Regions from separate parts of the Staphylococcus sp. aM genome, predicted to be linked through region 1. Evidence: predicted binding sites of a transcription regulator. Region 1 holds the regulator's gene; the other holds the start of a gene.
What was found. Region 1 encodes LexA, which represses DNA repair genes until DNA is damaged. Its sites were predicted from a motif close to CGAACATATGTTCG; they were not measured.
Positions count from the first base shown of each region.

Region 2: P7F85_RS04505 (YolD-like family protein) is a predicted target of LexA. The motif match lies at 14,851-14,864, and genes of this name have one in related genera.

Region 1 is NZ_CP121447.1:1,491,075-1,508,001, forward strand. Features, by position in the region: gene tkt (transketolase) at 1-325, opposite strand, end outside; gene P7F85_RS07265 (DUF896 domain-containing protein) at 459-695, opposite strand; gene sosA (DNA damage-induced cell division inhibitor SosA) at 881-1,114, opposite strand; gene lexA (transcriptional repressor LexA) at 1,257-1,880, shown strand; gene P7F85_RS07280 (CAP domain-containing protein) at 2,073-3,098, opposite strand; gene guaC (GMP reductase) at 3,112-4,089, opposite strand; gene rpsN (30S ribosomal protein S14) at 4,246-4,515, opposite strand; gene rpmG (50S ribosomal protein L33) at 4,711-4,860, opposite strand; gene P7F85_RS07300 (catalase) at 4,939-6,456, opposite strand; gene P7F85_RS07305 (amino acid permease) at 6,663-8,114, shown strand; gene P7F85_RS07310 (hypothetical protein) at 8,305-8,619, shown strand; gene P7F85_RS07315 (Cof-type HAD-IIB family hydrolase) at 8,718-9,521, opposite strand; gene thrB (homoserine kinase) at 9,575-10,489, opposite strand; gene thrC (threonine synthase) at 10,491-11,552, opposite strand; gene P7F85_RS07330 (homoserine dehydrogenase) at 11,558-12,838, opposite strand; gene P7F85_RS07335 (aspartate kinase) at 13,026-14,393, shown strand; gene P7F85_RS07340 (hypothetical protein) at 14,450-15,049, opposite strand; gene P7F85_RS07345 (hypothetical protein) at 15,429-16,289, shown strand; gene nucI (thermonuclease NucI) at 16,361-16,891, opposite strand.
Region 2 is NZ_CP121447.1:917,190-934,116, reverse strand. Features, by position in the region: gene pcrA (DNA helicase PcrA) at 1-1,048, opposite strand, end outside; gene P7F85_RS04575 (heptaprenylglyceryl phosphate synthase) at 1,045-1,737, opposite strand; gene P7F85_RS04570 (YerC/YecD family TrpR-related protein) at 1,913-2,215, opposite strand; gene purB (adenylosuccinate lyase) at 2,324-3,619, opposite strand; gene P7F85_RS04560 (NETI motif-containing protein) at 3,853-4,035, opposite strand; gene P7F85_RS04555 (DUF2179 domain-containing protein) at 4,019-4,612, opposite strand; gene nadE (ammonia-dependent NAD(+) synthetase) at 4,777-5,598, opposite strand; gene P7F85_RS04545 (nicotinate phosphoribosyltransferase) at 5,591-7,060, opposite strand; gene P7F85_RS04540 (nitric oxide synthase oxygenase) at 7,293-8,360, shown strand; gene P7F85_RS04535 (prephenate dehydratase) at 8,382-9,188, shown strand; gene P7F85_RS04530 (glycosyl hydrolase family 28-related protein) at 9,244-10,338, opposite strand; gene P7F85_RS04525 (cysteine hydrolase family protein) at 10,515-11,069, shown strand; gene P7F85_RS04520 (manganese-dependent inorganic pyrophosphatase) at 11,139-12,068, shown strand; gene P7F85_RS04515 (aldehyde dehydrogenase) at 12,246-13,625, shown strand; gene pglS (6-phosphogluconolactonase) at 13,669-14,697, opposite strand; gene P7F85_RS04505 (YolD-like family protein) at 14,900-15,304, shown strand; gene P7F85_RS04500 (hypothetical protein) at 15,379-15,549, opposite strand; gene P7F85_RS04495 (C45 family autoproteolytic acyltransferase/hydolase) at 15,936-16,927, shown strand, end outside.

The DNA.
Region 1 (16,927 bases):
CATCAGTATGTCTGAATTCTGGATGACCTGGTGTTTTAGAATCCCATTGTCTAAATTGTTTTAGTTCATCCATTTCTAAGCTACCAGATACATGTAATAAGCTATATAATAACGCCGAACCATGTCCAGCAGATAATACAAATCTATCTCTGTTAAAATAATCTTTAGATTGGGGATTAAAATTTAGGTGTCTTGTCCATAGTGTGTATGCCATTGGTGCTGCACCCATTGGTAAACCAGGGTGACCTGAATTGGCTTTTTCTATTGTATCGATACTTAAAGCACGAATCGTATCGATTGCTAATTGATCTTCTTTATTAAACATTATATTTTCTTCCCTTCTTCAAATAATACCTCAAATTAATTATAACTTATTTTAATATAAATTCATAAAGAAAAATCTGAAAAATCCCTCAGTTTTTCTATTAAAATAAATCTAAAATGATAAAATTTCACGCTTATTTTTCTTTCTTATTCTGATGAATTTTCTTTAATTTTTCAGGAGTAACATCAGTACCCTCTGGATCTATCACTTTAGTGTTTTCTAATTGCTTTTTGAACCCTTCTCTAAATGAATCAAGATATTGTTTTCTCAACTTAGATTGCTCTTTGGCTTCTTCGTTGGTTAAACCTTGTTCTTTCTTCTTTTTAGCTAATTCATTAATTCTATCAATATTTAAATCATTTTTAGACATTCAAATTCCTACTTTCATATCAATTATTGTTCAATTATATCCATAGTTAATTTCTAACCTTATATCATATATTTTTATATTCTTATAATAATATAGCGTTTATAAACCTTCCATAGAATATAACAAAAAAATGAGCATAACCAAATCGTTACGCTCACTTTTACTTTTTTATTCTATTTTAGTGTTTAGTGGGCTAATGCGAACATAGACCCAGATTTATGTTCGCTGTTCCCGTTATTATTAGGTGTTTGATGTTCATTTTGGTTAGCATTCTGATGAATTTCATGATCTGTCATTTCGTACGTTTGTTCTGAATGTGCGCTTTGATTAACACTTAAGAAGAATACTAAAAAGATAAGGCAAGATACTAAAAATACTGCTATATATGTTAAAAATGTCTTTGTTTGTTTTGTTAACATGAATCTCACTCCTAGAACGTTTGTTTGTATTTATAATTTAACAGAACAGATGTTCCATGTCAACACTTTAACGAACAAACGTTTGTTATTTACTATTAGAGATGCTATAATAAACTTAAATAAAACTAGGGAGTGCCTATATATGAGAGAATTAACGAAAAGACAAAGTGAAATATATGATTACATTAAGCAGATTGTTCAATCAAAAGGGTATCCACCAAGTGTTCGAGAAATTGGTGAAGCAGTAGGATTGGCTTCAAGTTCAACTGTTCATGGTCACTTATCAAGATTAGAAGAAAAAGGCTATATTAAACGTGACCCTACTAAACCTAGAGCAATTGAAATTGTTAGCGAACAATTAAATGATAATATTAGTATGGAAGAAACAATTCATGTTCCTGTAATCGGTAAAGTAACTGCAGGTATTCCAATTACTGCTGTTGAAAATATTGAAGAATATTTTCCATTGCCTGAACATTTAACTTCCACACATAATAGCGATATTTTTATTTTAAATGTTGTTGGAGACAGTATGATTGAAGCGGGTATTCTTGATGGCGATAAAGTTATCGTTCGTAGTCAAACAATCGCAGAAAATGGCGATATTATTGTTGCGATGACAGAAGACGATGAAGCGACAGTTAAAAGATTTTATAAAGAAAAGAACCGTTATAGATTGCAACCCGAAAATAGTACGATGGATCCAATTTATTTAGAAAATGTTATTGTAGTTGGAAAAGTAATCGGTTTATATAGAGAAATGTAATCATATTTTATCCTCATAACCCCCTATATATATAAAAAGGATTAGGCATCATGCCTAATCCTTTTTATTTTGATTCTTGTTCAAAACTTCTTTTACTTTTTCTAAGATATCAGGTTGTTGTTTTGATTTAGTTGACATTCTATCTACTTCCTTACAACTAATTAGTACCCCAACATATATTGTTTTAAACGATTAACCAGTATAATTTTCGGTCCAATATGGTTGTCGTTGATCATTAAAATCAACGCCGACGCCTAAAGTTGAGAAGCTATCATTTAGTATATTTTTTCTGTGCCCTAATGAATTCATTAGTCCTTCGTGAGCGTATATACTATTTTGTTGTCCATAGGCTAGATTCTCACCTGCGGCATTAAAGTCATGGTGATCTGCTTTCAATCGATCAAATGGTGATTTCCTCTTTAAATCTGTATGATCAAAATAATTATTTTCCACCATATCTTTGCTATGCTTTCTAGCAGTATTAGAAATGGATTTAGAATAACTTAACGTTGATAATTGTCTTTGTTTTCTCTCTGCATTAACAATATCAAAATCTTGTAATTCAAAGCTTTTTTCCAAGGATTTAGAAGGTGCACCATATTGCTCTTGAAGTCTATTTTCCATTTCATCACTTACTTGATATAACGCTGTGACACCATTCTGTTCATGTTTATCATAGAAGACAGTAGTATATATATGCTTTTTGTGAAAGACGTCATATTCATCGTTTTGTATTTCAAACCGCTTATTCCCTTTTTTCATTTCATCAATAGGTTTACCTAAACGATCTCTCACCTTATTTTTAGGGGTCGCATATTTTATTTTAGATTGCGAAGAGATTAAGTTTTGATTAGTGTACATACCGTTTACTCTATCTTTAATATAACTAATCATAACGAATTGGTTATAATCATCATCGTAATACGTATACCAATGTGTGCCATATTCATTAGAAGTGATGCGTCGTGCTTTACCTAATTTATCTTCCACTTCTTTTTTTGACATATTCATTTGAATATTATTTATGGCAAATTCTTGTTTATTCGGAACATCCAAACTTATATCTTCTTCATTAGAATCTCCAAATGCCCAATGATCTATCTGTTGTCTAACTTCTAATTGAACTTTTTCTAGTGGTTTCCATTCATTCAATGGCAGAAAAATGACTAAACATAAACATGCGACAAAAAATACGAGAAACTTTTTAATTGTAGTCACCTACCATAAGATACTAGTCTCTATCTCCGTTAAAAATTGAATTTCTAACAATGACATAATCTACAGTGCGTAGTGATTTTAAATCTTTTCCACCCGCATAAGAAATAGAGCTTTGTAAATCTTGTTGCATTTCTCTTAAAGTATCTTTCAATGACCCTTTATGTTCTACAAACATCTTTTTGCCTTCAACGTTTTTATGTTCGCCCTTTTGGAATTCAGAAGCACTACCAAAATATTCTTTATAGCGTTTACCTTCTAGCTCAACTGTTTCTCCTGGTGATTCTTCGTGAGCTGCAAAAAGTGACCCAATCATAACCATTGATGCACCGAAACGAATTGATTTAGCAATGTCACCGTGTGTTCGTAAACCACCATCGGCAATAATAGGTTTTCTAGCTGCTTTACTACATAAATTAAGTGCAGCTAATTGCCAACCACCTGTACCAAATCCTGTTTTAATTTTAGTTATACAAACACGACCTGGTCCAATACCTACCTTCGTTGCATCTGCACCGGCATTTTCTAATTCTCTAACGCCTTCAGGTGTACCTACGTTACCAGCTATAACAAATGAATTAGGTAAATATGTTTTAATGTGTTTAATCATATTAATCACAGAATCAGAATGTCCATGTGCAATATCAATTGTTATATATTCTGGTGTTAATTGTTCATTTGCGAGTTGTTCAATAAATTCAAATTCTGATTTTTTTACACCAACTGAAATAGATGCAAATAAGTGATTGCTTTGCATTTTTTTGATAAACGGAATTCTAGCTGCTTCATTGAATCGATGCATGATATAAAAATAATCGTTTTCTGCAAACCATTGCGCTAATTCTTCATTCATAACTGTTTGCATGTTAGCTGGTACAACTGGAAGTTTAAATGAACGTGGTCCAAATTGAATTGAAGTATCACATTCAGATCTACTTTCAACAATACATTTGTTCGGTATTAGTTGTATGTCTTCATAATCAAATATTTTCATATTAATCTAAAAGCCCCTTTATAAAACAATATATTTTGGGATAAATAGCTAAAATCCGAATAATCAATTTAAAATCAGTTACTTTATTCAGAAAATATTATCCTTACTTACTTTACATTGTTTTATTGTTCTTGTAAATGGACTTTAGTACGAGTTTTACCAACTTGATTTTTTCACGCCAGGTATTTGACCTTTATGAGCATGTTCTCTAAATGCAATACGTGACATTTCGAACTTTCTTAATACACCTCTTGGTCGTCCAGTCACTTTACATCTACGTATTAAGCGTGTAGGTGATGAATCACGTGGTAATTTTCTTAAAGCTTCATAATCACCTTTTGCTTTAAGTTCTTTTCGTAATTCAAAATATTTATCTACTAATTCTTGTCTCTTTTGTTCTTTTGCAATTTTTGATTTTTTAGCCATTTCTTTTACCTCTCTTTTTTATAAATCGTAATTATTACGTTTTATATAATAACACGTATTATGATTTTTGCAAACGTGAAATTTCCCTAGCTAAATAAAATGTTAATTTTCATGATTAAGCACAAAAAAAGACCTTTTTCGATTAAGAAAAAGATCTTTTCGCATTTCAAATTGTCGTATTTGAAAGATAAGTGATTATTTAGTTTCACGATGTAACGTATATTTGTTTAATCTTGGGCAATATTTTTTCATTTCAATACGCTCAGGATTATTTCTTTTATTTTTAGTAGTGATATAGTTACGATCGCCACATTCTGTGCATGCTAATGTGATATTTACGCGCACGTTCAACACCCTTTCTAGTTAGGAATACTTACGATTTAAAATTCTATCATATAAATCTTCAGTGCGCAATCTTAACTTTTAATTTTTAAAATTCTCATAAGTTTCGTCTTGCTCACCTTCTAAATCGATTGAATTAATATCAATACCTAATGCTTTAGCAACACCTTTACCATAATCTGGATCTGCTTTATAGCAATGGCGAATATGTCGTCTTTTAACATCCTCTGTTACACCATCCATCGCATTGGCTGTATTAGTAAAGATTCTCTCTTTCGCTTCATCAGATTGTAATCTAAATAACTTACCTGGTTGTTCAAAGTAATTATCATCATCTTGACGTTGATTATATTCATAACCATCACCATCAGCTGGGAATGGCGGCTTTTTAAATTCAGGTTGGGAATCATAAACACCTTGATTATTTGGATAATAATGAGGTCCGCCACCTTGGTTATCATCTAAAATACGCATTTGGCCATCACGACTAAATGGACATAAATTTTCAATACCTACACCTTTAGGTTGGTTAACTGGTATTTGCCAATGGTTAACTCCTAATCTATAACGTTGCGCATCACCATAAGAGAATAAACGACCTTGTAACATTTTATCTGGTGAATAGTCTAAACCAGGAACGATGTTTGTAGGTGCAAAAGCAGCTTGTTCAACATCTTGGAAATAGTTATTAGGATTGCGGTTTAATTCAAATTCTCCAACTTCAATTAATGGATAATCACCATGATACCAAACTTTTGTTAAATCAAATGGGTTATCTTTATGATTTCTAGCTTGTTCTTCTGTCATTACTTGAATATACATTTTCCATTTAGGATAATCACCATTTTCAATCGCATTAAATAAATCTCTTTGTGAAGAATCACGATCCGTAGCAATCACGTTAGCCGCTTCTTCATCTGTTAAATTTTCAATGCCTTGTTGTGTTCTGAAATGATATTTAACCCATACGCGTTCACCTTTATCATTGTACATAGAATATGTGTGTGAACCGAATCCATGCATATGTCGTAAATCTTTTGGAATACCTCTATCTGACATTAAAATTGTCACTTGGTGTAATGCTTCTGGTAATCCTGTCCAGAAGTCCCAGTTATTTTGTGCACTTCTCATATTCGTTCTTGGATCTCTTTTAACAGCTCTATTTAAGCTTACGAATAATTTAGGGTCTCTAAAGAAGAATACGGGCGTATTATTACCAACTAAATCCCAGTTTCCATCTTCAGTATAAAATTTTAATGCAAATCCACGAATATCTCTCTCAGCATCTGCTGCACCTCTTTCACCAGATACAGTAGAAAATCTCGCGAACATTTCAGTTTGTTTACCGACTTCCGAGAACATTTTAGCACTTGTATACTGAGTAATATCATTAGTTACGGTAAATGTTCCAAATGCACCGGAACCTTTAGCATGCATACGTCTTTCAGGAATCACTTCACGATCAAAATGTGACATTTGCTCTAAGAAGTAAATATCCTGCATTAAAAGTGGACCTCTTGGACCAGCAGTCATACTATTTTCTCTATCTGACACGGGTGCGCCGAATAAACCTGTTAACTTACCGTCTTGTTTAGACATCAAATTTCCCTCCACACAAATTAGAATTATTATAATATAGTATCCATTATAAAGTATCCCCTCTTTTAATGAAACTTAAACCCCTTATCTCAACCGAATTATCAGAAAATTTTTAAATTTTACTTTAAAGTGCTAAATTACTATTGAATAGTAGGTCTAAAAGAATTAAAATGATGGATATATTTAAAATAGATGGGAGACAGTATATGGAAGATAATAATATGAAAAGAGGTTTAACCTCCAGACACATAACCATGATTGCTATAGGTGGCGCAATTGGAACTGGTTTATTTGTGGCTACAGGAAGTGTCATTTCTGAAGCTGGTCCTGGTGGCGCTATCCTTGCTTACCTCTTAATAGGTATCATGCTTTATTTCTTAATGGCGTCTATTGGTGAATTAGCTACTTTCTATCCAGTATCTGGTTCATTTAGTTCTTACTCTACTCGATTTGTTGATCCATCACTTGGTTTTACCATGGGATGGTTATATTGGGGAATGTGGACACTTGTAACAAGTGTAGACGTCATCGTTGCCGCAAATGTATTAAAGTTTTGGCATGCTTTTAATTTCTTTAGTCCCTTAGCTTGGAGTTTGATATTTATTACGCTACTTTTACTACTAAATATCTTCTCTGTAAAAGCTTTTGGTGAAACAGAATTTTGGTTATCACTCATTAAAGTAGTCACAATTATTGTATTTATAGTTTTTGGTATTTTGATGATTTTTGGTATTTTAGGCGGACATTCTTATGGATTTGAAAATTATACTAAGGGACAAGCACCTTTTGTAGGTGGTATCTCAGGTATTTTAAGTGTTTTATTAGTTGCTGGCTTTTCTGTTGGTGGTACAGAAGTAGTTGCAGTCACAGCTGGAGAATCAAGTGATCCAAGCAAATCAATGCCTAGAGCGATCAAACAAGTATTTTGGAGAATTTTATTATTCTATGTATTATCTATAGCTGTCATCGCTGCAATCATCCCATATACTGATCCATTACTATTAAATGAAAGTCAATCTGTTACTCAAAGTCCATTTACAATCGTATTTGACCGTATAGGTATTGCTTTTGCTGCCTCAGTCATCAATGCAGTTATTTTAACTTCACTATTATCAGCAGCGAACTCAGGTATTTATACAACAAGCAGAATGCTTTATTCATTAAGCGTTGATAAACAAGCACCACAATTTTTCAACAAATTAAATAAAACTACTAAATTACCGATTAGATCAATTCTAACAACTTATTTATTAGTAGTAGCTGTAGTAATATATGCTAATTTTAATTCTAATGCTGTATTTAATTTATTAAATATTATTGGTTCGATGGTTATCATCATTTGGGGTTCTAGTATATGGGCACAAATTAGAGTGCGTCGTGCTATTAAAAAACAAGGTAAAGATGCTAACGAATTATTACCTTATAAAGCACCATTTTATCCATTCGGACCTATAGTCGTAATTGCTACATTATTATTCTTATTATTTGGTAGTTCATTCGGAAGTATTGCTTCAGGTGATTGGATTAGTGTTATTAGAAACTTTACGCCTATTCTAATCCTAGCAATTATCTTCTTTGTGCATAAAATGATTAAGAAAACGAAGTTTGTCAAACTTGAAGAAATGGATTTAAGTTCTCATATTTTCAAAAATAATTAACCGTTATAAATAGAATTACACCTTTCGATTGATTTGTTTAACTAATTTTAATTGAAAGGTGTATTTTATTTTGTCAAAATGAACGCGCAACAATTAATAAATTACTATTGTTTTATAATTAAAGTTTATTTTCTGCAAACAAATTATCATGTATAATAAAGTTAAGAAAAATGGCTTAGAGGTGGTTTCAATGATTGGTCAAACAAATTTGTTCGATGATGTGATTAAAAGTGACGAACGTTTTGTTATCGTCGTGCAATCTTTAGAAGAAAAAAATGGTCAACTCGTTAAAAATACTTTAAGAGAATATCCAAGTTTAAATCACGACCAAATGAATAACTTATTTACACATCTGAAAGAAGTATTTTTAGAAGAAAAGTTTCAAGCAAACCAATCAGCATTTACTATAACTGTTTATACGAATCTGGATTATGCAGCGGATCAAGTTTATGCACATGTTAAACGCTATAAAGGGAAAAACGATTGGACACACACAGCAAAATAATCTAAAAAAAGACTTAGGTAACTTGTCCTTGGTATACATCGATAACATGTTAGTAAATATGTTATCGCGTTACCATCAAGATACCTAAGCCTATTTAATTATAAAAGACGTTTTAAAGCATGTGGAATGCCATTAGAATTATTATCTAAAGTTACTTCATCCGCAATATTTTTTAATTCGTCACTTGCATTGCCCATAGCGACAGCATGACCAACAACCTCTAACATGGATTGATCATTTAAACTATCACCAAATGCAATCACTTCTTCAAGTGAAATATCTAGTTTTTTACATAATGCTGTAATTGCATTACCCTTTGAAACATCTCTCGCCATAAATTCTAAAAAGAATGGTTTACTTGTAGTTACATCAATTTCCTCATTAAAGAAACCATTCAAGTCGATACGCGCTTCAGTAATATTACCTACATAATCGACGCCCATAACTTTTGGCACACTATGTGTAATATAAGATTTAATATCTTCCACACGTTTCATCGGTAGACCAGTTAATTCTGATTCAATATTCATGTATTCATGATCGCCATCATAAATAATGTAACCTTCGTCATAAGTTAAGACTAAAAAGCCTTTTTCACGGCAATAATCTACAATCGCGTCAAAATTTTCTTTAGATACGCTTTGACTTACTTCTACTTCTTCTGTAGTCATATTAATTGTTTTACCACCGTTATAACTAATAATAAAACTTTCATGTTCATTTAATTTTAATGTTCTTGCTACAGGTAACATCCCTTCAGTTGGTCTTCCTGAAGCTAAAACAACTTTATATCCTTTGTCTTGAATATCAATAAGATAAGATTGTGTTTCTGGAGATACTTGATTCTCACTATTCATTAGTGTGTCATCCATATCCATTACGATTACTTTATATTTACTCATGTTATTTCGAATCTCCTTTCAATGACTTATCTATATTTTACATCAAAACAAGCTCACTGGTACACTACTTCTTCAATGACACCAACTTCATTGATAGTCACTAATTCTGAGATACAATGTGACATATCTTTCTTTAAAGTTCTTACTATTTCACCACTATGTTCACGGGGGCTCATTGTTAATACTGTAGGGCCAGCACCACTAATGACAGTCGCATAAGCATGGTGTGCTTTAGAAATTTGTCTAATGGATGCAAATTCTGGAATTAAATGTTGACGATAAGGTTCATGAAAGCCATCTTGTTCCATCATTTTTCCAGCTAATTCATATTTGTGTTGTATTAACGCACATATCATAGTATTACTAATTGCACTATTACGTACTGCATTAGAATGTGAAAAAGTATCTGGTAATGCTTGACGAGAATCTTCAGTTTTAAGTTCATATGGTGGAATAGTTAGTATAATATCTATTTTAGGCACATCAATGCGTGCTACATCTGTCACTTTAGTATCTGGATTATAATAACCAGAAATTAACCCGCCATAAATTGTAGGTGCTACATTATCTGGATGACCTTCAAACTCAGTTGCTAGTTGAAGTAATTCATACTGGGATAATTGAATATTTCCGAAATAGTTAGCGATATAAAGTGCACCAACTAACGCTGAAGCTGAAGAACCTAAACCTCTTGCTAAAGGTATATCACTTCTCATATCAATACTTAACGCTGGTAACTCAACATTATATTTATAAGCAACTTTTTGAGCGACCTGATAAATATAATTAGATTTATCCTTTGGTAAGCTCTCTAATTCTTCATTAAAGTAGTTAAATTCCCAATTATCACCCTGAATTGCTTTGATGTTCATATGAAGATATTTATTTAATGCCATACCAATCGAATCAAATCCAACACCTAAATTTGCAGTAGAAGCGGGAATTTTCAACTTTAACATAGCTTCCATATTATAAAGCTCCTTTAATATACTTAATAATGCTTTCTTTGTCATTAGGAAGTGGTTGTATTGGATTATCTAATAAAGAAATAGCTGTGTCTGGGTCTTTCAAACCGTTTCCTGTTAAAACAGCTACTACTTTTTTTCCTTGTGGTAAGCGACCAGCACGTTTTAATTTAATTAAACCTGCAATAGATGCATTACTAGCGGGCTCACTGAAAACCCCTTCCTTAGATGTCATCATTTGATAAGCTTCTAAAATTTCTTCATCAGTTACACTATCAATTAATCCATTTGATTCTTTAAGTGCATTAGTCGCTTTCTCCCAACTCGCAGGATTTCCAATACGAATAGCAGTAGCAACAGTTTCTGGATTTTTAATGACTTTATTTTGAACGATTGGTGATGCACCTTCTGCTTGGAAACCAAATAATTGTGGTAATTGACTACCTTTTTTCTCATGATATTCTTTGAAACCTTTCCAATATGCAGTTATGTTACCTGCATTACCAACTGGAATCGCCAAAATATCTGGAGCTTCACCATCTAGTTGTTCTACTAACTCAAAAGCGCCTGTTTTCTGCCCTTCAATTCTAAATGGATTAACCGAATTCACCAATTCAATGTCGCCATTCTTTGCAATCTCTTTCACAATTTCTAAAGCTTCATCAAAGTTTCCTTCAATGGATACGATTTCAGCACCATACATTACTGCTTGCGATAATTTACCTAAAGCTATTTTCCCTTCAGGAATGACTACTATTGCTTTCAACCCTGCTCTAGCTGCATATGCCGCTGCTGATGCTGATGTATTTCCTGTTGACGCACAAATAACAACTTTTTTACCCTGCTCTTTTGCTTTAGTTACGGCCATAACCATGCCTCTATCTTTAAAAGAACCTGTTGGATTCGCACCTTCATATTTTACGTATAGTTCGATTCCAAGCATTTCTGACATATTTTCACAATAAATTAACGGTGTATTCCCTTCATTCAACGTTAATTTAGGTGTTTGGTCATTTACAGGTAAATATGATTCAAATTCTTTAACTAAACCTTGCCATCTTTTCATAAGTATTAAACCCCTTCTACTGGATAAACTTTATTAACATCAAATCCTGCGTTATTTAATAATTGTTCAGGTGAATGATCTAATCCTAAAATTACTAATGCGTATGTATCTGCATCACGCTTAGTCACTTTTAATGATTTATGGAATGGTAAATGTGATTTAAGTTCTTTTTCTAACTTTTCTTCAGATTGCTCTTGAGACTTAAGCACAACATAAAAGTTCAACTTTTCTTGAACGAGAACGGCTTCTTCATTATCCATCATTTCTCTAGTTTCTTCAGTTTTCAATTCAAAATGAGGTGGTAGCGTATGTAAATTTGATTCAAAGAATAAAGCCACATTCAATAAATCACTCACAACAGCACTTCCTGTAGCTAAACTACCGGCACCTTTACCATAAAACATTGTATCGCCTACAGCATCACCAATGACATAAATGGCATTATACTCATTTTCTACTGCTGCAAGTTGATGCTTTTCATCGATTAACGTAGGTTCTACTGATGCATTGACCTTTCCATTATTATAAGTTCCCTTACCAATCAATTTAATTTTATATCCTAATGCTTTTGCAGCATTGATATCACTTAGTGTCGTATTTCTAATGCCTGTTAATTGAACGTCATTAAGTTTAATCACTTGGTTAAATGATAGGTATGATGTTATAACTACTTTTCTAGCGGCGTCTATACCATCTACATCATCTGTTGGATCAGCTTCTGCAAAACCTAGACGCTTAGCTTCCTCAAGTGCATCTTCGAAAGTTGTTTGATCTTGAGTCATTTTAGAAAGAATGAAGTTTGATGTTCCATTTAAAATCCCCATAAATTTAGATATATTATTGGCATTTAAACCATTATTAATTGCATTTACAATTGGTATACCACCTGCAACACTTGCTTCAAATTTTAAAGCAACACCGTTAGCTTCTGCCAAATCTTCAAGTAATTTTAAATGTACTGCTAATAAATCTTTATTCGCAGTAATGACATGCTTTTTATTCTTTAAAGCACTACGTAACCAATCAACTGTAGGTTCAATGCCTCCCATAACTTCCACAACAATATCAATAGTGTCATCATTTAAAATTTCATTCACATCTTCAGTTAGGTGATATTGACTAATATTTAATGGACGTTTCTTTGATTTGTCACGAACAAGTATATGCTTGATAACAATATCTTTATTAAGTGTATCTTTAATTTGTTGTCTATTCTCTTCAATTATTTTGACAACACCTGATCCTACAGTACCTAAACCAAGTAATGCTATATTTAATTCCTTCATGTCGCTGTACCTCCTTGTTCACTTGAGAAAAACAAATGTATCGTTGAAAAATACCATATGATGGTATAGTATAGAATTATTCTTAATTTTTGTAAAGTTCACAATAATGAAAATATAACTTTATAGTACCATGCTCTACCGAAAAACTAAATAAAATTTTCTGATTTTTTAGAAAGGTTGTTTTATTATGAAAGTAGCTAAATTTGGAGGCAGTTCAGTCTCTAACGCCAAGCAAATTAAAAAAGTTTTAAAAATTGTTAATGATGATCCAGAACGTAAGATTATTATCGTTTCTGCTCCGGGAAAACGTTTCAGTGATGATATTAAAACAACAGACTTGCTCATTCGTTTATACGAAAAAGTCATCAATAACATTGACTATCAGCATAAAAAACAAGAAATTGTTCAAAGATATGCAGATATTGTTGAAGAATTAGATATGGAACGTGATATTCTTACTACGATTGATGAAACTTTGGAAAAATATATATATGAACTTAAAGATAAACCTGCACGTCTTTATGATGCTATTGTGTCATGCGGTGAAGACTTTAATGCACAACTCATCGCAGCTTATAACAATAGCCAAGGTATTCCTACTAAATATATTTCACCGAAAGATGCAGGTATTTTAGTCACTGATTTACCTAAACAAGCTCAAATTTTAGATTCTGCCTATGAACAAATATATAAATTAAATAATTATAAAGAAAAATTAATTATTCCGGGATTCTTTGGCGTTTCCAAACATCATTTTATAGTTACTTTCCCTAGAGGTGGCTCAGATATTACGGGTGCTATCATTGCTAGAGGTGTTAGAGCATCGCTATATGAAAACTTTACAGATGTATCTGGTATATTCAAAGCTAACCCCAACATTATTAAAAATCCTGAAATCATCGAAGAAATTACTTATAGAGAAATGCGAGAACTTTCATACGCCGGTTTTAGTGTATTTCATGATGAGGCGCTACAACCTTTACATAAAGACCGCATCCCTGTAGTTATTAAAAATACAAATCGTCCTCAAGATAAAGGCACTTTTATCGTACATGATCGAGAAATTAATTCTAAAAATGTAATTAGCGGTATTAGTTGTGATAAAGATTTTACTGTTATAAATATCAAAAAATACTTGATGAATAGACAAGTTGGTTTCACAAGAAAGATTTTAGGTGTTCTTGAAGATTATAATATTTCATTTGACCATATGCCTTCTGGTATAGATAATATCAGTCTCGTCATGCGCTCTGATCAAATCAGAGATGTAGAAAGTCGAGTGTTAAATGATATACAAAAATATTGTGACGTAGATGAGTTAAGTATTGATCACGATCTAGCAATTTTAATGATTGTTGGTGAAGGGATGAATAGAGTTATTGGTACTGCTAGTAAAATTACCCATGCACTTGCTGAATCTAATATTAATTTAAAAATGATTAACCAAGGGGCATCTGAAATTTCAATGATGTTTGGTATCAAACTAGAAGATGCAGAAAAAGCCGTAAAAGCAACTTATGAATTCTGTTATCACGGTATCTGTATAAAAGATTAATTTAAAAAAAGCAACTTTCTAAGTAGAACAAAATCTAGTTCTTTAGAAAGTTGCTTTTAAGCTTCTAATATCTTTTTATTATTTAAAATAGCTTCTTTAATTCTTTTTTCACCCACAACAAGTTTAAGAATGAAAAATTGATAGTAACTCAATGAATCAATTACTTTTTTATAATTAGAGAATTGATGATAGTTTTGGTTATCTAATAAATCATACATCAATACGATTTCAGGTTTAATATAATCCACATCATAATTTAATGAATGGAAATAAATATTATTCTTAGGTAAACGAATTTGAGAATTCAACCTAAATATCCACTCATCATTCACAACATCATATACAAATATCTCCATAATTTGTTGCTCTTCATCATACACATTTGCATGTGTAATTTCTTTTAATGACATGTTATGACTTTCTGAACATTCACCAGCTTTATTAAAAAAACGAACATCAAAATGTTTTGGTATAGCTTTGACAATATCTATTAATTTTTTACGTTCTACACAAATATCTACTTTTGAAGGTAGTTCAAGGTCATCACTTAAAAATAACTGCATTGCTACAACGCCATGAAACTTGAAAGACTGTGATGATGATTGAATTAATGCTTCAACTAAAGTTTGAGTATTTGAATGCTCTTCCATATACATGTACACCACCTTCTTAGTAAACGCTTTCATAACCTATATTATACCCTCTAGCTACATCTTTTTCAATTGATTATTTGTGAACAATTAGTAAAAATTATATTTAATATACTGATAATTTTTTATTATTTCATCTTAATTGGTGGATACTCCAATGGTTATTTATTAAAAGTGTCTATAACGTTAAATTTTCAAATAATATTCTTAATTTCACTTACAATAGATTGAACATCATTAAATGTAAGTTTATAATCAATATTGAGTTATCAATTGTGTGATTTTGATTATATATATTATTTTCTTTTTCATAAAAATTAATATTTCATATCATTGTCATACATATGTATTACTGTTTAAATCTAAATGGATTCGGGTGAAAATTATGTCAACTTTATCGATAATTCTAATAATTATCATCATTGTTTTGATTATCGCATTTTTCTTGAATCAACAGTATTTAAAAAGTAGAGTTGAAACTGAAGAATATGCAAAAAATCAAATCGTAGCGAAAAATTCAGCTTTAAGTGAGGAAAATCTTTCTTTAAAAAATCAAATGTTAAGTACCAACAAAGGCATTAGCCCACATGCATTCAAAAATGCAAAACGTGATTTACGAGGTATCTTAGATAAATTTGTGGAAAGTGGTCAGTTAAAGGTATATAACATCATAGCAACGAGTAACCTTGCCACAAAACATCCATTATTTGATTATGTAAGATCATTTGATTTTATTATTGTTACTGATGTAGGTTTAATCAATGTTGATGTTAAACATTGGAATCAAAAAACTTTCTACCACTTTGATGTGCCTGATAAGCACATTAATTTAGACCAACAACCTCTAAATAGAGATAAAATTGTTGGACATTATATTAGTGAACAATATCATAAACAATTCAATACTACTCGTGAAGGTGTCTATACATTCATTGAAATGCTTCAAGATAATCGAGTAATATATGAATTTTATGATTATGATCCTTACCAACAAGCTGCTAATAACGCTAAAGCATTAAAAGACCAAATCGAGTCACAGTTCAATTTCAAAATTCAAAGTATCGGTGTGGTTTATTTTAATGATGGAACTGTCAATATTATCGAAGGTTCTGAAGAAAGCGACAAATATGTAGACACAGTTTCAACTAAATCATCACTTGAAAAAGTGATTAATGACGCAGTAAGTTTATCTAAACATCCATTAACTAAAGATCAAGTTGAACAAATTACACAACAATTTAATTAAAAATTATATGATAAAAGGCCGATACAATTATGAAAAGATATCCATAATTGTATCCGCCTTCTTATTACATATTAACTCCAAATATTGACTTTATTTTTCTTAGCTTCATTTTGAGCCTTTTTAAATACATCTCTATATTTACCGTTTGGCGCAAAGTACTTCTCTCTTGCTAAACCTTTTTCAACGAGTTCTTTATTATACATATGATCTTTATCTAACCATACATAGGCTAAAGTTCTACCATATCTATCATTTTTTTCTTTATCATATTCAAGATACACGTCTTTATTAGTTAAAGTTTTCTTACTATAGTTCGAAGCCTCTTTACCATAAGGTTGAACAGGTGTGTTCGGTTTAACTGTTTCAGGCGTATCAACACCAATTAAACGCACTTTAATATTTTTGTTGCCCTGTTTTGCTACAAACGTATCCCCGTCAACTACTCTATCAATATGAACTTTTTCCTTTCCTTTTAATTCTGTATTAGTATTTTCAGATTTAGATCCACTAAATGGTCCAGTATGATTAATAAATTGAAACAATAATACACAAACAACTATAATGACCAACACAAGTGTTGATAAAGACTTTTTCGATTTCATTGATGTCACCCATTCTTACTTATTTATCCTGACTAA
Region 2 (16,927 bases), 570 kb from region 1:
CCATATCACTATATTTTTTACCATTACGTTGATGCTTCATAATTTCACGAACAACATATTCTGCTTCATCACGTTCAGTTGTTGCTTCATAATAATTAATTTTATCTCCGCCTGTATTAGCAGTCCATAACCCTTTAGGCTTTCTTTCAGTATTGTTTTTAATGACTTCATTAGCAGCATTTAAGATTGTTTTTGTTGAACGATAGTTTTGTTCTAGGAAGATTGTTTTGGCGTCTGGATAATCTTCTTCGAATGACAAGATATTTTGAATATCAGCACCACGCCAGCCATAGATAGATTGGTCTGAATCACCTACAACACATAAATTTTTAAACTTGTTCGCTAGTAATTTAATTAGCGTATATTGTGCTTTGTTCGTATCTTGATATTCATCAACATGAATATATTGGAATTTGTTTTGATAATATTCTAAAGCTTCTGGTACTCTTTCAAATAAATTAATCGTTGTCATAATTAAATCATCAAAGTCCAACGCTTCATTTCTTGAAAGTTGACGCTGATAGCCTTTATACACAGTAGCAACCATTTGTGAATGATAATCATTAGCTTCTTTTTGAGCATCTTCTGGCGTTTTTAATTCATTTTTTAAATTGCTAATGGCACCAATAAACATACGTGGTTCAAAACGTTTACTATCGATATTTTCATTCTTTAAAACATCTTTGATCACTGATTTTTGGTCAGTTGGATCAATAATCGTGAAATTACGTTCTATGCCGATACGATCTGCATCTCGACGTAATATACGAACGCACATAGAGTGGAATGTAGACATCCATATTACTTGTGCTTCTTCGCCTACTAATTGTTCTACTCTAGCTTTCATTTCTTTAGCAGCCTTATTTGTAAACGTTATGGCTAAAATATTGTAAGGTGATACATCTTTCTCGTCTAATAAATAAGCGATTCTATGTGTTAACACACGTGTTTTACCAGATCCTGCACCTGCCATAATCAATAGTGGCCCTTCTGTAGTTCTGACAGCTTCACTTTGCTCTGCATTCATATTCTTTACTAATGAATTCATTTACTAGACTCCTTTATCTTAACTGTTTTTAATGCTTTCTTTATATCTTGATATACAATATCACCAACGACGATTGTATCAGCAAACTCAGCCATTTCTTTTGCTTGTGATAACGATGTTATTCCGCCACCATAAAATAATTGTGTTGTCGTTAGTGTATTTGCTACTGACTTCACTTTCTCTACATCCCCATATTCACCACTATATTCGAGATACATTATAGGGAAACGATATAATTCATTGGCCATTAATGCATATGAATCTACATCATCTATATCTAATTGCGTATTTGCTTTTGTTTTTTGCGCAACTTTACTATTTTCATTTAGTACTAAATAACCTTCAAAGACGACTTCTTCAAAGTTAATAACATGACCAAATTCCTTTAAAGCTTCTAATAGCATTTCATTATGATACTTTACATTGTTACTATTTAAAACAGTAGGTACAAAGTAAAAATCAAAACCTGGCATAACACTCTCTAAGTTAGAAATTTCAAGAACAAGTGGTAATGGATAACGTCGTACTCTACTCATTAAATGAATGACGTTATCTTCAGTTACGTTATCAGTGCCACCGATGATGATAGCATCTGTATTTGACATACCAATCGCATCTAAATCATCGTCTGAAATAGGCTTAGCAGGGTCTAATTTAAATACATGACGCCATTGTTTAATATCATACATTACGTGAAACTCCTTTTTTTAACATACCTTAAATTATATCATTTTTAACATGCTAGTTCTAAACAGATCATATGAAATTGTATAACTTATTTTTCACTTTTGATACTAAAAAAGAAACGATCGTTAACATATTAAAGATGTTGAACTTTAATAGTTACGATCGTTTTGCATTATTTTATTCTTTTGTATCGATATTAAGGCGATCTAATATCATTGTGTATGCATCATTGCCCCATTGTAAAGAACGCTTCACTCGAGAAATCGTTGCCGTTGACGCGCCTGATTCTTGTTCAATTGTTGCATATGTGTATCCTTGTTTAATCATTTTAGCAACTTGAAGTCGTTGAGAAAGTGATTGAATTTCGTTCACTGTGCATAAATCATCGAAAAACTGATAACATTCTTCTCTATTCTCTAATGTAAGGATTGCATCAAATAATTCATTTAACGCATCCCCACGTAATTTTTCAATTTGCATCATAACAGCTCCTATATGCATATTCTTTTTACTATTTTAACTTACTAACAAGGTAAAGTGTAGTAGTTTTAATTGAATTTGTATAGGATTTAATTATAATTTCTAATGTTATTCTAAGCCTGCTCTTTTAAAGATGGTGTCGACTTGGTTTAAATGGTGTTTTGGATTGAAACATTCATCTAATTCTTCTTTAGATAATACATCTGTAATCTTACTATCTTGTTCTATTAATTCTCTGAAAGGTGTTTTAGTTTCCCAAGATTTCATAGCCTTAGGTTGCACTGTATCATACGCTTCTTCACGTACCATACCTTTATTGATTAGAGAAAGTAATACGCGTTGTGAATAAATTAATCCAAATGTTTTATTGATATTCGCTTGCATATTATCCTCATATACTGTTAAACGATCTACGATATTTGTAAATCTATTTAATGCATAATCTAAGGCAATTGTTACATCAGGTAACATGATACGTTCAGCGGATGAATGTGAAATATCTCGTTCATGCCATAATGGTACATTTTCATAAGCGGTAGTGATATAACCGCGAATCACACGAGAAATACCCGTAATATTTTCAGAACCAATTGGATTACGTTTATGTGGCATCGCTGAAGATCCTTTTTGCCCTTTAGCAAAAGCTTCTTCAACTTCACGTGTTTCAGTCTTTTGTAGGTTTCTAATTTCAACTGCAAATTTTTCTAATGAAGTCGCAATAAGCGCCAATGTTGCGATATAGTAAGCGTGACGGTCACGTTGTAAAGTTTGAGTTGAAACAGGTGCTGCACCTAAGCCTAAATGTTTACACACATAGCTTTCTATTTCTGGTGGAATGTTCGCAAACGTACCTACCGCACCACTCATTTTTCCTACTTCTATTTCTTCACGTACATCTTTAAAACGTTTTAAATTACGTTTCATTTCTGTATACCATAATGCCATTTTGACACCGAACGTTGTTGGCTCGGCATGTACACCATGCGTTCTACCCATCATTAATGTATATTTGTAATTTTTAGCTTTTTCTTCTAAAACTTTTATGAATCTTTCTAAGTCTTTTTCAATAATATCATTTGCTTGTTTAATGACATAACTAAGTGCTGTATCTACAACATCAGTAGAAGTTAAACCATAATGAACCCATTTTCTTTCGTCACCTAATGTTTCTGAAACCTGTCTAGTAAATGCTACGACATCATGTCTTGTTTCTAATTCTATTTCTTTAGCACGCGCTACATCAACTTTTGCATTTTGACGAATTTTTTGAACATCTTCTTTAGGAATATATCCAAGTTCACTCCATGCTTCAGATGCTAAAATTTCTACTTCAAGCCAAGCTTCATAACGGTTTTGGTCTGTCCAGATAGACGACATTTCTTCTCTAGAATAACGTTCAATCATTTTTTAAACTCCTATCGTATGTATATTCATATTTCAAATTCCAAAATCTGTACATTAAAAGTAAAATAAACACAAAAGTTCGTCTTTGACGATTTACTTTAATTCTAACAGAATACCTATCGATTGTATAATTCTAATTAACTTATATTCCTATTTTATTTCATATTTTTGTCAAACACAATTCCAAAATCAAAACCACTCAAAGCAACTTATTGAGTGGTCTCTGTCATGTGTTATTCAGTTATCTTCTTACCAATAAAAATTATGTCTTGTTTTAAAACTTCTAAACTTCCATCTTTATTTTCTTTATAAATTGGCTTTTCAATGCGTCTTGTTGGCATATAACCATCGGCTTTCATTCTTTGTAGGCAATCAGCAATCGTCTCATTATCATTTACTTTATACTTCATGCTCAACAACACTTTCTAATTCTTCTGGTTCGTAAGCTTTAAGTTTACGTTTACGTACACCTTTAACCCAGAAGCCACCGTGAATATTTCTTGGCTCATAAGCAATGATAAAGGCTTTAGGATCTAAGTTTTTAATTGTATCCATTAACTTTAATTCATATTTTCTTGGCGTTAATATTTGCATTACCATTCGGCTTCCATCTCGTCCAAACGCTTCATAGTGTGTAACACCATACCCTAAGTTACGGAGTTCATTAGGTAAATCTAACTCGTATTCAGAAGATGTCACATTAACTACAGTATAACCGAGTGCCAATTTTTCTTCGATTTTCATACCCACAATGATACCTATTGAAAAACCAAATGCATAAGCAACAATATTTTGAATTTGATCTAAACTAGACATTACCAACCCTAGACCTACGACATAAATTAAGACTTCAACAAAACTTACAATCGCAGCCACATAACGGTAACCTTTTAAAGTTAAAATGGTTCTCATTGTTAAACATGTGACGTAACACACATTGATTACAAAGATAGCAAACACCATCAACCAAGGGTTTTGAGCAATCGCTGACATATTATTCCTCTTTTCTTACTTGAAATTCAAATTATTTTAACAGTCATTTTAAGCTTTGTCACGTCAAATTTAACTTTAATATTATAAAATGATTAATAACGTTATTTTTTATGAAAATGATAAAAAAGTACGTTCTATTCTTAGGTTAGTTTATAGATTACTTTCTAATTTTTAGGCCAAGTATAACGTGTATAAGCAAGTTCGCGTTTATGTGCATTTTTAACATAATGATTTTCAATCGTTTCTTTCGCTTCACTAGAAACCTCTTTGCCCTCTAAATAATCATCTATATCGTTATATGTTACACCTAAGGCTTCTTCATCAGGCAATTGAGGTTTGTCTTCCTCTAAATCTGCTGTAGGTGTTTTTTCATATAAATGTGCTGGCGCACCTAAATATTTAAGTAATGATCGACCTTGACGCTTGTTCAGACCAAATAGCGGCGCGATATCAGCTGCACCATCACCATATTTAGTATAAAACCCAGTGATATTTTCTGCAGAATGGTCAGTTCCCACAACAATACCTGATTGGTTTGAAGCAATTGAAAATTGTACTTTCATTCGTTCTCTTGCTTTTTCATTCCCTTTTTGGAAATCTGTTAATTGAATCCCTGCTTCTTGTAATGATTTTACACTTGTATCGACTGCAGGTTTAATATTAACAGTAATTGTTTGGTCAGGATTAATAAAGGTTAACGCGTCTTCAACCTCATCAGCGTCTGATTGCACACCATAAGGCAGTTTAACCGCTATAAATTGACATTCTCTGCCTTCTTCACGTAATTCGTTAACTGCTAATTGAACAAGGCGACCAGCTAATGTTGAATCTTGCCCACCAGAAATACCTAGCACTAATGATTTGATAAATGAATGAGATTGTACGTAACTCTTAACAAACTGTTTAATCTCTTGTACTTCTTTTTCAACATCAATTTGAGGTTTTACTTTCATCTCTCTTACTACGATATCTTGTAAATTACTCATGGTCTTCCTCCATTTCTTTTACATGTTCGGCCACTTCAAAGATGCGTTTATGTTTATTTTCCCAACAAGCTGTACTTAAATCAACTGGATACTCTTGGGGATTCAAGTAACGTTTGTTTTCATCCCAAAATGTTTTAAGTCCTTCTGTTAAATAAGCTTGTGCATCATGAACACTTGGTAAATCATAAACGAGTTGACCATTTTCAAAAATAGCATGATGTAAATCAATCGCTTCAAATGATTTTATAAATTTCATTTTAAATGTATGTACAGGATGGAATAATTTTAATGGCTTTTCTTTAGTTGGATCTTCTCCGTGTAAAGTAATATAATCCCCTTCTGCTTTACCTGTTTTCTTATTAATGATTCGATATACATTTTTCTTACCAGGAGTCGTTACTTTTTCTGCATTATTAGATAATTTGATACGATCACTGTATTCTCCATCACTATTTTCAATAGCAACTAATTTGTATACTGCCCCTAATGCTGGTTGATCAAATCCAGTAATAAGCTTCGTACCTACACCCCATGAATCTACTTTAGCACCTTGGGCTTTAAGACTTGTTATTGTTTCTTCATCTAAATCATTGGAGGCTATAATTTTGGCATCTTTAAATCCTGCTTCATCTAGCATACGACGTGCTTCTTTAGAGAGATATGCGATATCTCCTGAATCCAAACGTATACCAATAAAATTGATTTTATCGCCCAATTCTTTAGCAACTTTAATAGCTGTAGGTACACCCGATTTTAACGTATGGAAGGTATCTACTAAGAATACGCAGTCTTTATGACGTTCCGCATATTTTTTAAATGCAATGTATTCATCACCGTAAGTTTGAACTAGTGCATGTGCATGAGTACCTGATACAGGTATACCAAACAATTTTCCTGCTCGTACATTACTTGTGGAATTAAAACCACCAATATAAGCAGCTCTAGCACCCCATAATGCTGCATCTAACTCTTGACCACGACGTGTCCCAAATTCCATAAGAATATCGTCATTCGCTATTTGACGAATACGACTTGCTTTCGTAGCAATGAGCGTGTGGAAGTTAATAATATTTAATAATACTGTTTCCAGTAATTGTGCCTGAATTAAAGGGGCTTCTACTCTCATCAATGGTTCGTTTCCAAAACATATTTCTCCTTCTTGCATTGAATGAATATGTCCTGTAAATTTTAAATTTTTCAGATAATCTAAAAAATCATCCTGATAACCAATTGATCTTAAATATTCAATATCTGTATCTGAAAAACCAAAATTATCCATAAAATCTATAACACGTTTAAGTCCATTAAAAACTGCATAACCACCATTAAATGGCATACTTCTAAAGTACAAATCAAACACAGCCATTCTTTCATGAATACCATCATTCCAATAACTTTCAGCCATATTAATTTGATATAAATCATTTTGTAACATCAAACTGTCGTCTTCAAATTGGTACACTCGTATCTCTCCATTTCGACCATTCTTTTATCATTATTTTATCATAATTCAATTTAACTAGGTAACAACTGAATTGGTTTTACTAACTACACATGAATGATTTCAAAATTTACTTTCAAGCATTTTATGACTTTACCCATACATCTATGACGTTGCGACAAATTCGTGACAATTATCATTAATGAATGTGTAAATCAATCGTGTCGATTATAATACTTATGAGGTGTTTGAAATGTTAATAGATAAAGCAACAACATTTATCCAAACGATGTATTCTGAATTAAATTATACGCAAGATGAAGTTGATAAGATACTTAAAGAAATTAATCAAGAGATTGAAAAAACTGGTACCTACACACATACATTAGAAGAATTAACTTATGGTGCTAAAATGGCTTGGAGACATTCAAATCGGTGTATCGGTAGATTTTTTTGGGAGTCACTTAATGTCAAAGATGCTAGAGATATCAATGATGAAACACATTTTTTAGAAACTATTGAAGACCATATTATCAAGGGCACTAACGATGGAAAGATCAAACCTTATATAACTATATTCAGTCCTGACAAACCTCCTAAGATTTACAATAATCAATTAATACGTTATGCAGGTTATGAGGATTGTGGCGACCCATCTGAACGTGATGTGACACGATTAGCACAACATTTGGGATGGCTAGGAGAAGGTGGCGACTTTGACGTGTTACCCCTCATTTATCAAATCAATGACGGCCCAATTAAATTTTATGAATATCCTAAATCCATCATCAAAGAAGTCTCAATTGAGCATGAACATTATCCTAAATTGAAAGATTTAAATTTAAAATGGTATGCAGTACCTATCATTTCGAATATGGACTTACAAATTGGTGGCATTATCTATCCTACTGCCCCATTCAATGGTTGGTATATGGTTACTGAAATTGCAGTAAGGAATTTTACTGACAGTTATCGTTATGATTTATTAGAAAAGGTTGCAGAAGCGTTCGAGTTTGATACACTTAAAAATAATTCTTTTAATAAGGATAGAGCACTTATCGAACTTAACTACGCAGTTTATCATTCATTCAAATCACAGGGTGTTTCAATTGTGGATCATTTAACAGCTTCTAGACAATTTGAAATGTTTGAAAAGAATGAAGCAAAGCATCAGAGATCAGTAACAGGTAAATGGTCATGGTTAGCACCACCTATTTCCCCGACACTAACTAATAATTATCATCATGGTTTTGATAATACGATGCGTGATCCAAACTTTTTCTATAAACAATCAAGTGAGACAAAGTGCCCTTTCCATTAAAACATCATTAGAGGTGAAGGCATGCAAATATATTATTTAGGTCCAAAAGGTACATTTTCCTATTTAGCTTCTCAGAGGTTTGTTAATCAAAATCGAATACAACATTATGACTTTGTACCAAAAGCTAATTTATATGAAGTGATCAAATATGTTTCTCAAGATAACGCATCAATAGGAATTGTACCAATTGAAAATTCAATAGAAGGCACAATTAATATCGTTGCTGATTCACTTGCACAACAAAATGTATATGCACATGGCGAATTACATTTAGATATAGATTTTGCTTTATATGGTAAAGCCGGTAGTCAAATTAGTGATATCAAGAAAGTTTATTCGATAGCTCCAGCCATTAGTCAAACCTCAAATTATATTATGAAACATCAATTTGACTATGATTATGTTGATAGCACTGTTAAAGGATTTGATATGATTAATAAACATACGGGGGCTATCGCTCCACTAGCTAACGAGAATGATTATGATTTTGAAATTTTAGATACACATATCCAAGATTTTGCTCATAATGCGACACGATTTTTAATCATTAAAAACCATGCTAATTTCGATAGTAATACGAATACGTCAATGTTCCTAATCACACCAAAATACGATAAGCCTGGCCTTTTAGCGAGTATTTTAAATACTTTCGCTTTATTTAATATCAATTTATCATGGATTGAATCACGGCCTCTGAAGACTAAACTAGGCCAATATCACTTTTTTGTTCAGGCAGATGCACCTGTATCACAAGATGTCAAAAAAGTGATGACTATCCTTAATACACTTGATTTTGAAACCAAGCTTGTTGGTTCATTTTATAAATAAGATAATAAAGAACGCTTCTCCCTTACTCTAATAATTAGGGAAAAGCGTTTTTATATTATTTTATGTTTTCTACATTCTTTTTTTCTATAGACACTAAATGATCGTCTTGATTCAATGTTAAATCATCGATATCTTCGAGATGTATTTTTTGAGATTTATCATTAAATGTATTGCCTACAATAAATATTTGCGTATGTTTTACATTATTATAACTTCTAATGTGTATAGCATCCTTTTCCATTTTTCCAATAAATTCATTGCCAATTACATTAAAATTAGAACCTGCTTGTGTCCCCATGTCTTTTCCAGTATAAGGATCCGCTGCGTTTTTACCATCTTTGACACCTAAAAAACGTATGCCCCCTACACAATTTATGAACTTATTTTTAGATATAAATGTATTTTGAGATTTTAGCGGCGTTAATGCATATTCTTGAATTTGATCAAACACATTGTCTCTGATATGAATATTTTCATAATAACGATGATATCTACTTGCATGTGACCCGATTGCCCTATTCCAAGGTTTCATTTTTGGGTCATCTGACGGTCCAAAATAACAATTTTCTATAATGGCATTTTTAGTTATTGTCCCATCGGTTGTACCAAATTTTGGAAAAGCACCAGGCACTTGGATATCCAGTTGAACCGCTTCCGAAAAGAATCTATCACCATCAATATCTAAGAAACCTTCAAAAGAACAATTCGCTATTCTTAATCCATTTAAACCACATGCATCTATGGCATGTCCACCTACAATATTTTTAAAAGTCACACCTATAAATTGAATGTCTTCTGCATGCCCCATGCATACAGCGGTGTTGTTATATGGAAAATGAGAGCCATTCATATCAAATGTGCCCCCCTTAATATGTATATGACTATTTCCTTTGTATTCATGATAGAAAATATATGGTTTCCCATTCTTTAATAGTGCATCTTTGCTATATCTCAATAATACTGTTTCATCATCTAAAAGCAGTGTTGTAGAATCATAAATCACTAACGCTTTGCCAATATGATAAGTCCCTTTTGGGATATACACCGTATGTTCACCATTTTTTGCTTTGTTCAATGCTTTTTGAATTGCTTTTGTATCTTTTACTTTATTATGACCTTCTGCGCCAAAATCTTTCACATTTATGAACATCCAATTTCTCCTTTGTTTCATATTTAATTGTAGTCCTCTTGATAAATATATATACTATGATTAATCTTATAAAACATTTTTTAAGCAATTAGATGAAATTTTTAATTAACTTAATAAAATTGAATGATATGATCGAAGACAATGATTATTTTTTATTTTGGGAAGGATGTTATTAAATGGAGAAAAAAGCTTTAATTGTAGTAGATTACTCAGTAGACTTTATTGCATCTGATGGAAAGTTAACTTGTGGTGAACCTGGACAAAAATTAGAAACATTTATTACAAATCGCATTCATCACTATATTAAAAATAATGAAGATATCTTTTTTATGATGGATTTACATTATGAAAATGATAATTACCACCCAGAATCTAAACTATTCCCACCACATAATATTGAAGGTACTTCAGGACGACAACTTTATGGTTCAGTTGGAGACATTTATGAAGCGAATAAATATCAAAGCAATATTCATTACTTTGATAAAACACGTTATGATTCATTTTACGGTACACCTTTAGATAGTTTATTACGTGAAAGAACAATTAGCACATTAGAAATCGTTGGTGTCTGTACTGACATTTGCGTTTTACATACTGCTATTTCCGCATACAATTTAGGTTATAAGATTCATGTGCCAAAGAAGGGTGTTGCTTCCTTTAATCTATCTGGACATGAATGGGCATTAAATCATTTTCAAAACTCATTGGGCGCAGAGGTAGAAGAATAAGCTATAGTCATGCTAAAATAACTATATAATATCAATAAAATAACTAATGAATAAGGGAGACATATATCCATGGCAAACACTTACATTTTTGGACACAAAAACCCAGATACTGACGCAATTTCATCAGCAATTATTATGGCTGACTTTGAACAATTAACAGGTAATGCAGGCGCTAAAGCTTATCGCTTAGGTGAAGTTGGAGCTGAAACTCAATACGCATTAGATCACTTCAATGTTGATGCACCAGAGTTATTAGAAGATAATTTAGACGGTCAAGATGTTATTTTAGTTGACCACAACGAATTCCAACAAAGTGCTGATACAATTGCTGATGCTACAATTAAGCACGTTGTAGATCATCACAGAATTGCAAACTTTGAAACAGCTAGCCCACTTTATTACAGAGCAGAACCAGTAGGTTGTACAGCCACAATTCTTTACAAAATGTACAAAGAACGTGGATTTGAAATTAAACCTGAAATTGCTGGACTTATGATTTCTGCAATTATTTCAGATAGTTTATTATTTAAATCTCCTACTTGCACTGATGAAGATGTCAATGCAGCTAAAGCTTTAAAAGATATTGCAGACGTCGACCTAGATGCATATGGTTTAGACATGCTTAAAGCAGGTGCTTCTACTACTGATAAATCTGCTGATGTATTATTAGATATGGATGCTAAATCATTTACTATGGGAGATTACGTAACACGTATTGCTCAAGTTAACACAGTTGATATTGATGAAGTATTAGATCGTAAAGAAGAATTAGAAAAATCTATGCTAGAATCAAGCGCTGAAGAAAAATATGATTTATTCGTTTTAGTTGTAACTGATATCATTAACAGCGATTCTAAAATTTTAGTTGTTGGTGCTGAAAAAGATAAAGTTGGCGAAGCATTCAACGTTAAATTAGAAGACGATATGGCATTCTTAACAGGTGTTGTATCTCGTAAAAAACAAGTTGTACCTCAAATTACTGAAGCTTTGACTAAATAATTTATTAGTAATATAGAAATATATTTGATTGTACTGAACCTGGGACATGATTTGATGTCTCAGGTTAATTTTTTATATTATACTTAATTATTTTTGTGTGAATCGGGTAAAGATATGTTAAGCATTTTTTTCTTGAGGATATTGTTATCTCAAATCCAACTTAAGGAGGTTCAACTTTTGAATTCAATTGATCAACTATTTGAAAATAGCAAAGCTTTTTTCAAAACACATCAAACAAAAGATATTAAATTTAGAAAGCAACAATTAAAGTTGTTAAGTAAGAGTATTAAACATCACGAAAATGAGATACTTGAAGCTTTGCAAAAAGATTTAGGTAAAAGTAATGTTGAAGCATATGCTACTGAAATTGGTATTTTGTTAAAAAGCATTAAATTAGCCCGTAAAGAGCTTAAAAATTGGTCTAAAACAAAACAAGTAGATACACCACTTTATCTTTTTCCTACTAAAAGTTATATCAAAAAAGATCCTTATGGCACTGTTCTTATTATCGGTCCCTTTAATTACCCAGTGCAATTAACATTTGAACCGTTAATTGGTGCGATTGCAGCTGGTAACACAGCGATTATTAAACCATCAGAATTGACACCTCATGTATCTTCAGTCATTCGTAAAATTGTTGAAGATGTTTATAAACCTGACTATATTGCTGTAGTTGAAGGTGGTATTGAAGAAACAGACCACCTTATTCACTTACCGTTCGATTATATGTTCTTCACTGGTAGCGACAAAGTAGGTAAAATCGTTTATCAAGCCGCAAGTGAAAACCTCGTTCCTGTAACACTTGAATTAGGTGGTAAATCTCCTGTAATTATCGATGAAACAGCTAATTTAAAAGTAGCTAGTGAGAGAATTGCTTTTGGTAAATTTACAAACGCAGGACAAACTTGTGTTGCTCCAGATTATATTTTAGTAGACCGAAAAGTAAAAGATGATTTTATCAAAGCATTAAAACAAACTCTAAATGAATTTTATGGTAAGACCATTCAATCTAGTCCTGATTATGGCAGAATTGTAAATCATAAGCATTTTAATCGCTTAAATGATTTACTACAACACCATAAAGAGAATGTCATTTTTGGTGGTCATAGTGATGAATCCGATTTATTCATCGAACCCACTATTATTGATGATATTCAAACTTCAGATTTAATTATGGAAGAAGAAATCTTTGGTCCATTATTACCAATCATCAGTTATGATCAATTTGATGAAGCTTTCGAAATAATCCAGTCTCGCCCTAAACCTTTGAGCCTTTATTTATTTAGTGAAGATGAAAATTCAACGCACCGTGTGCTTAACGAACTTGCCTTTGGTGGTGGTGCTATTAACGATACATTGATGCACCTAGCAAATCCTAATTTACCTTTTGGCGGTGTAGGTCTATCGGGTATCGGTAATTATCACGGCAAATACTCATTTGATACATTTTCTCATGATAAATCATATACTTTTAAATCGACACGCTTAGAGTCGAGCCTATTTTTCCCACCTTATAAAGGTAAATTTAAGTATATTAAAGCATTTTTCAAAAATTAAAAAAATAAATCCCTTAAGCAATATCGCTTAAGGGATTTATTTTTTAGAACATGACACAAACACCTTCTGGTGCCTGAGTTGATTGATCTTTTAACGTCAATGTGCCTTTTTCTTTATCTCTTTCAAATACCGTTAATTTAGATTGGCCTTCTTGATGTGCACAAACTAAGTAATCATCTGATTCTGTGATATTAAAATCTCGTGGGAATTCATCACCACTTTTGACAATATCAACCAATTCAAGTTTAGCCCCATTTTCTAAGACTTTGTAAATTGCAATGCTATCATGACCACGATTACTTACATATAAGAACTGTTGGTCATGCGATAAATGTACTGCTGCAAGTTTAGTTGCACCATCAAAATGTTCTGGAATTGTTAAATGACGTTCTAATTCTTTAAAACGACCATCTTCATATTTAGTCACGCTAACAATATTTGATAATTCATGTACGACATATGCATATTTTCCATTTTCATGAAATGCAATATGACGCGTACCATCAGCTGCATTAAATTCTGAAACAGCATGTTCTTTCAAACCATTTTCACTAAATGTGTATGACACAAGTCGATCTGTACCTAAATCAGCTGCTACTACATATTGACCATCTGGTGTCTCGTTTAAAAAATGCACATGAGGATGTTCTTGTCTTTCATGAGGTCCAAGTGGATAGTCATGCGCTAGCTCCTGAATCAATCTCTCTATTTCACCAGTAGTCGGATTTAATTGATAAATTCGAGCTAATCCTGCACCATAAATTGCTTCAAATAGAAACTCACCATTTGTTGATACTTGAACATAACATCCTGTTCCCTTTTGAGAAGCCAAACATTTATTGATTAATGTTAATTCGCCATTTTCTGCTATTCTAAAACTTGCGACACCACAATTGTCTCCTTCTTTTGTAATAGCATATAGAAAATGATTATTTCTTGTTACATACGTTGATGCTTCTAGTTGGTAACCAGTCGCCACTTCAACTATTTGCCCATTTTGTTCGTCTAAATCAAATTGATAAATCCCTTGTCCATTCTTCTTCGTATATGAACCAATATAACCTTTAGTCATTTCGTCAACGCCTCCTTATCACTTACCTCTATTCTATTAAATTTATATATATAAAGACAAACGTTTGGGTATGATTTTAGTTATAAACCTCTATACTTAAATTTTATATCTTGATAACCACACATGATTCTAGCGAAATACCACTTGCAAAACAGAACGTATGTTCGTATAATAAAAGTATAAATATTGAGGTGATTGAAAGATGATTAAGGATTTAAATAATAATCAGTTGGACTATCGAAATATTCCGCGCAACCAATTGAATAGAAATATTCCAAAAGGCCGTGGCATGGTTAAATGGGCACCATTTGCTACCTTACCTGAACAATTTGAAACGATTCATCAATATATCATCGATCAAAATAAGGTTGATCGTCCTGTGCTTTCCGACGATCAATTATCTGATTTGAATTTTCGTTTACATCAGTCCTTGCAGTTAAATCAACCAGTAGTCGTACAGTATTATGATGATGGATACTTTAAATCTATCGAACTTAATATTGAACGTATTGATGCTATAACTTTTGAAGTTGAAGGATATCCATCTCATTCTTCTGATAAATTCAAACTTTCTTTATTAGACATTGTACGTATTTCCCCTACTTAATTTCTTTAAAAGCAAATAAAAAAGCCACTGATGACGATTTCATCAGTGACGCTTTCATTAATTTAATCTTTAAATTAATTATTATTTTCGATATCTGAAACGATTTCTTTAGTTTTTCTTTCGATATCTTCAAAGTCTTTTTTGAAAATATAAGCAAATGCAACTACACCTACACCTACAACAACTGTAGTGATAGCTACTAAACTAAATACAAATTTAAATAAACCTTTAATAAAGTTCCACATTAAAATTCACCTCTATATTTTATATGCATATCTACAATACATTATGATAGCATATTTATCGTTATCAATAAATACATACCCTTTTTACTATTTTTATAAGCTCACTTTATAAAAATTTTTATGATAAGATGTAACTATAAAAAAGACGACTGATTTATTCATCAGCCGTCAGTGCAATATTATAATTATTTGTGCCACCAATTATAAATTGCGCCTTTTATATAATCATATTTACTACGCATGATATCACCCCAAAATAAATTATTTCTCAATGCTATCAGTAACTAATTACAATTTTATTATATATATAATTACATAAAATAACAATTAATGTAACATTAACATTATATTACAAAGTGTAAATTTTGAATAAGGAGTACTTTCATATGCAAAACGTTCAATCTGAAATTATGTGCTATAGAGGTTCACATTATGATTTAGGTATACACACTGCCAAATGGTTAAAACAAACTGACCTCTTAAAAAACAGAGAAAAAGAATGGAAAAAGCGAATTCCTAGATTTGATATAGATGTTAACGAAACACATTCTATTTTTCAAACGTATGCACCTAAAATTTGGGAAGAACTCATGGGTATGCAAGATGTATTAAAGTTACCAACACGTCAAATGATTTTAAACTTTGCACATTATCGTTTTACTGATTTAAAAGAAAGTGGTTGTACCGTATTTAACGGAACCAATTATTTAGTAAGAAATTATGATTATCATCCTGCTACTTACGATGGCAGATATTTATTATATCAACCTAATGATGGCGGATTAGCACAAATTGGTCCAACATCAAGAGTAACTGGACGAATGGACGGAATGAACGAAGCTGGTTTAGTAATGGCTTATAATTTTATGCATCGTAAAAAGCCAGCAAATGGATTTGTATGTTATATGGTAGGTAGATTAATATTAGAACTCTGTAAAAATGTCGACGAAGCGATTCAACTGTTAAAAGAGATACCACACCGTAGTTCATTTAGTTATATTTTAATGGATCAATCTTTAAATCATGCCATCGTAGAAATTACACCTCGTGATATCAATGTCAGATATGATACTATTTGTACAAATCATTTTGAATTACTAACGCATGAAAATAGAAATTATACTAAAGAATCTAAAGAACGACTAGCACGTGTCATTAACCAAACACATACACAACTTGATAAGCATCAAGCATTCAAATTATTTAATGATCCACAATACGACATATATAGTAAACTTTTCAACAGTTGGTCTGGTACCATTCATACATCGATGTACGAACCACAATCACTTACGGCATGGATGTCTTTAGGTGAGAATCAGATACCTTCAAGTATAGATTTTAATACTTGGCTTAAAGGCGAAGAGCTCACGCAACG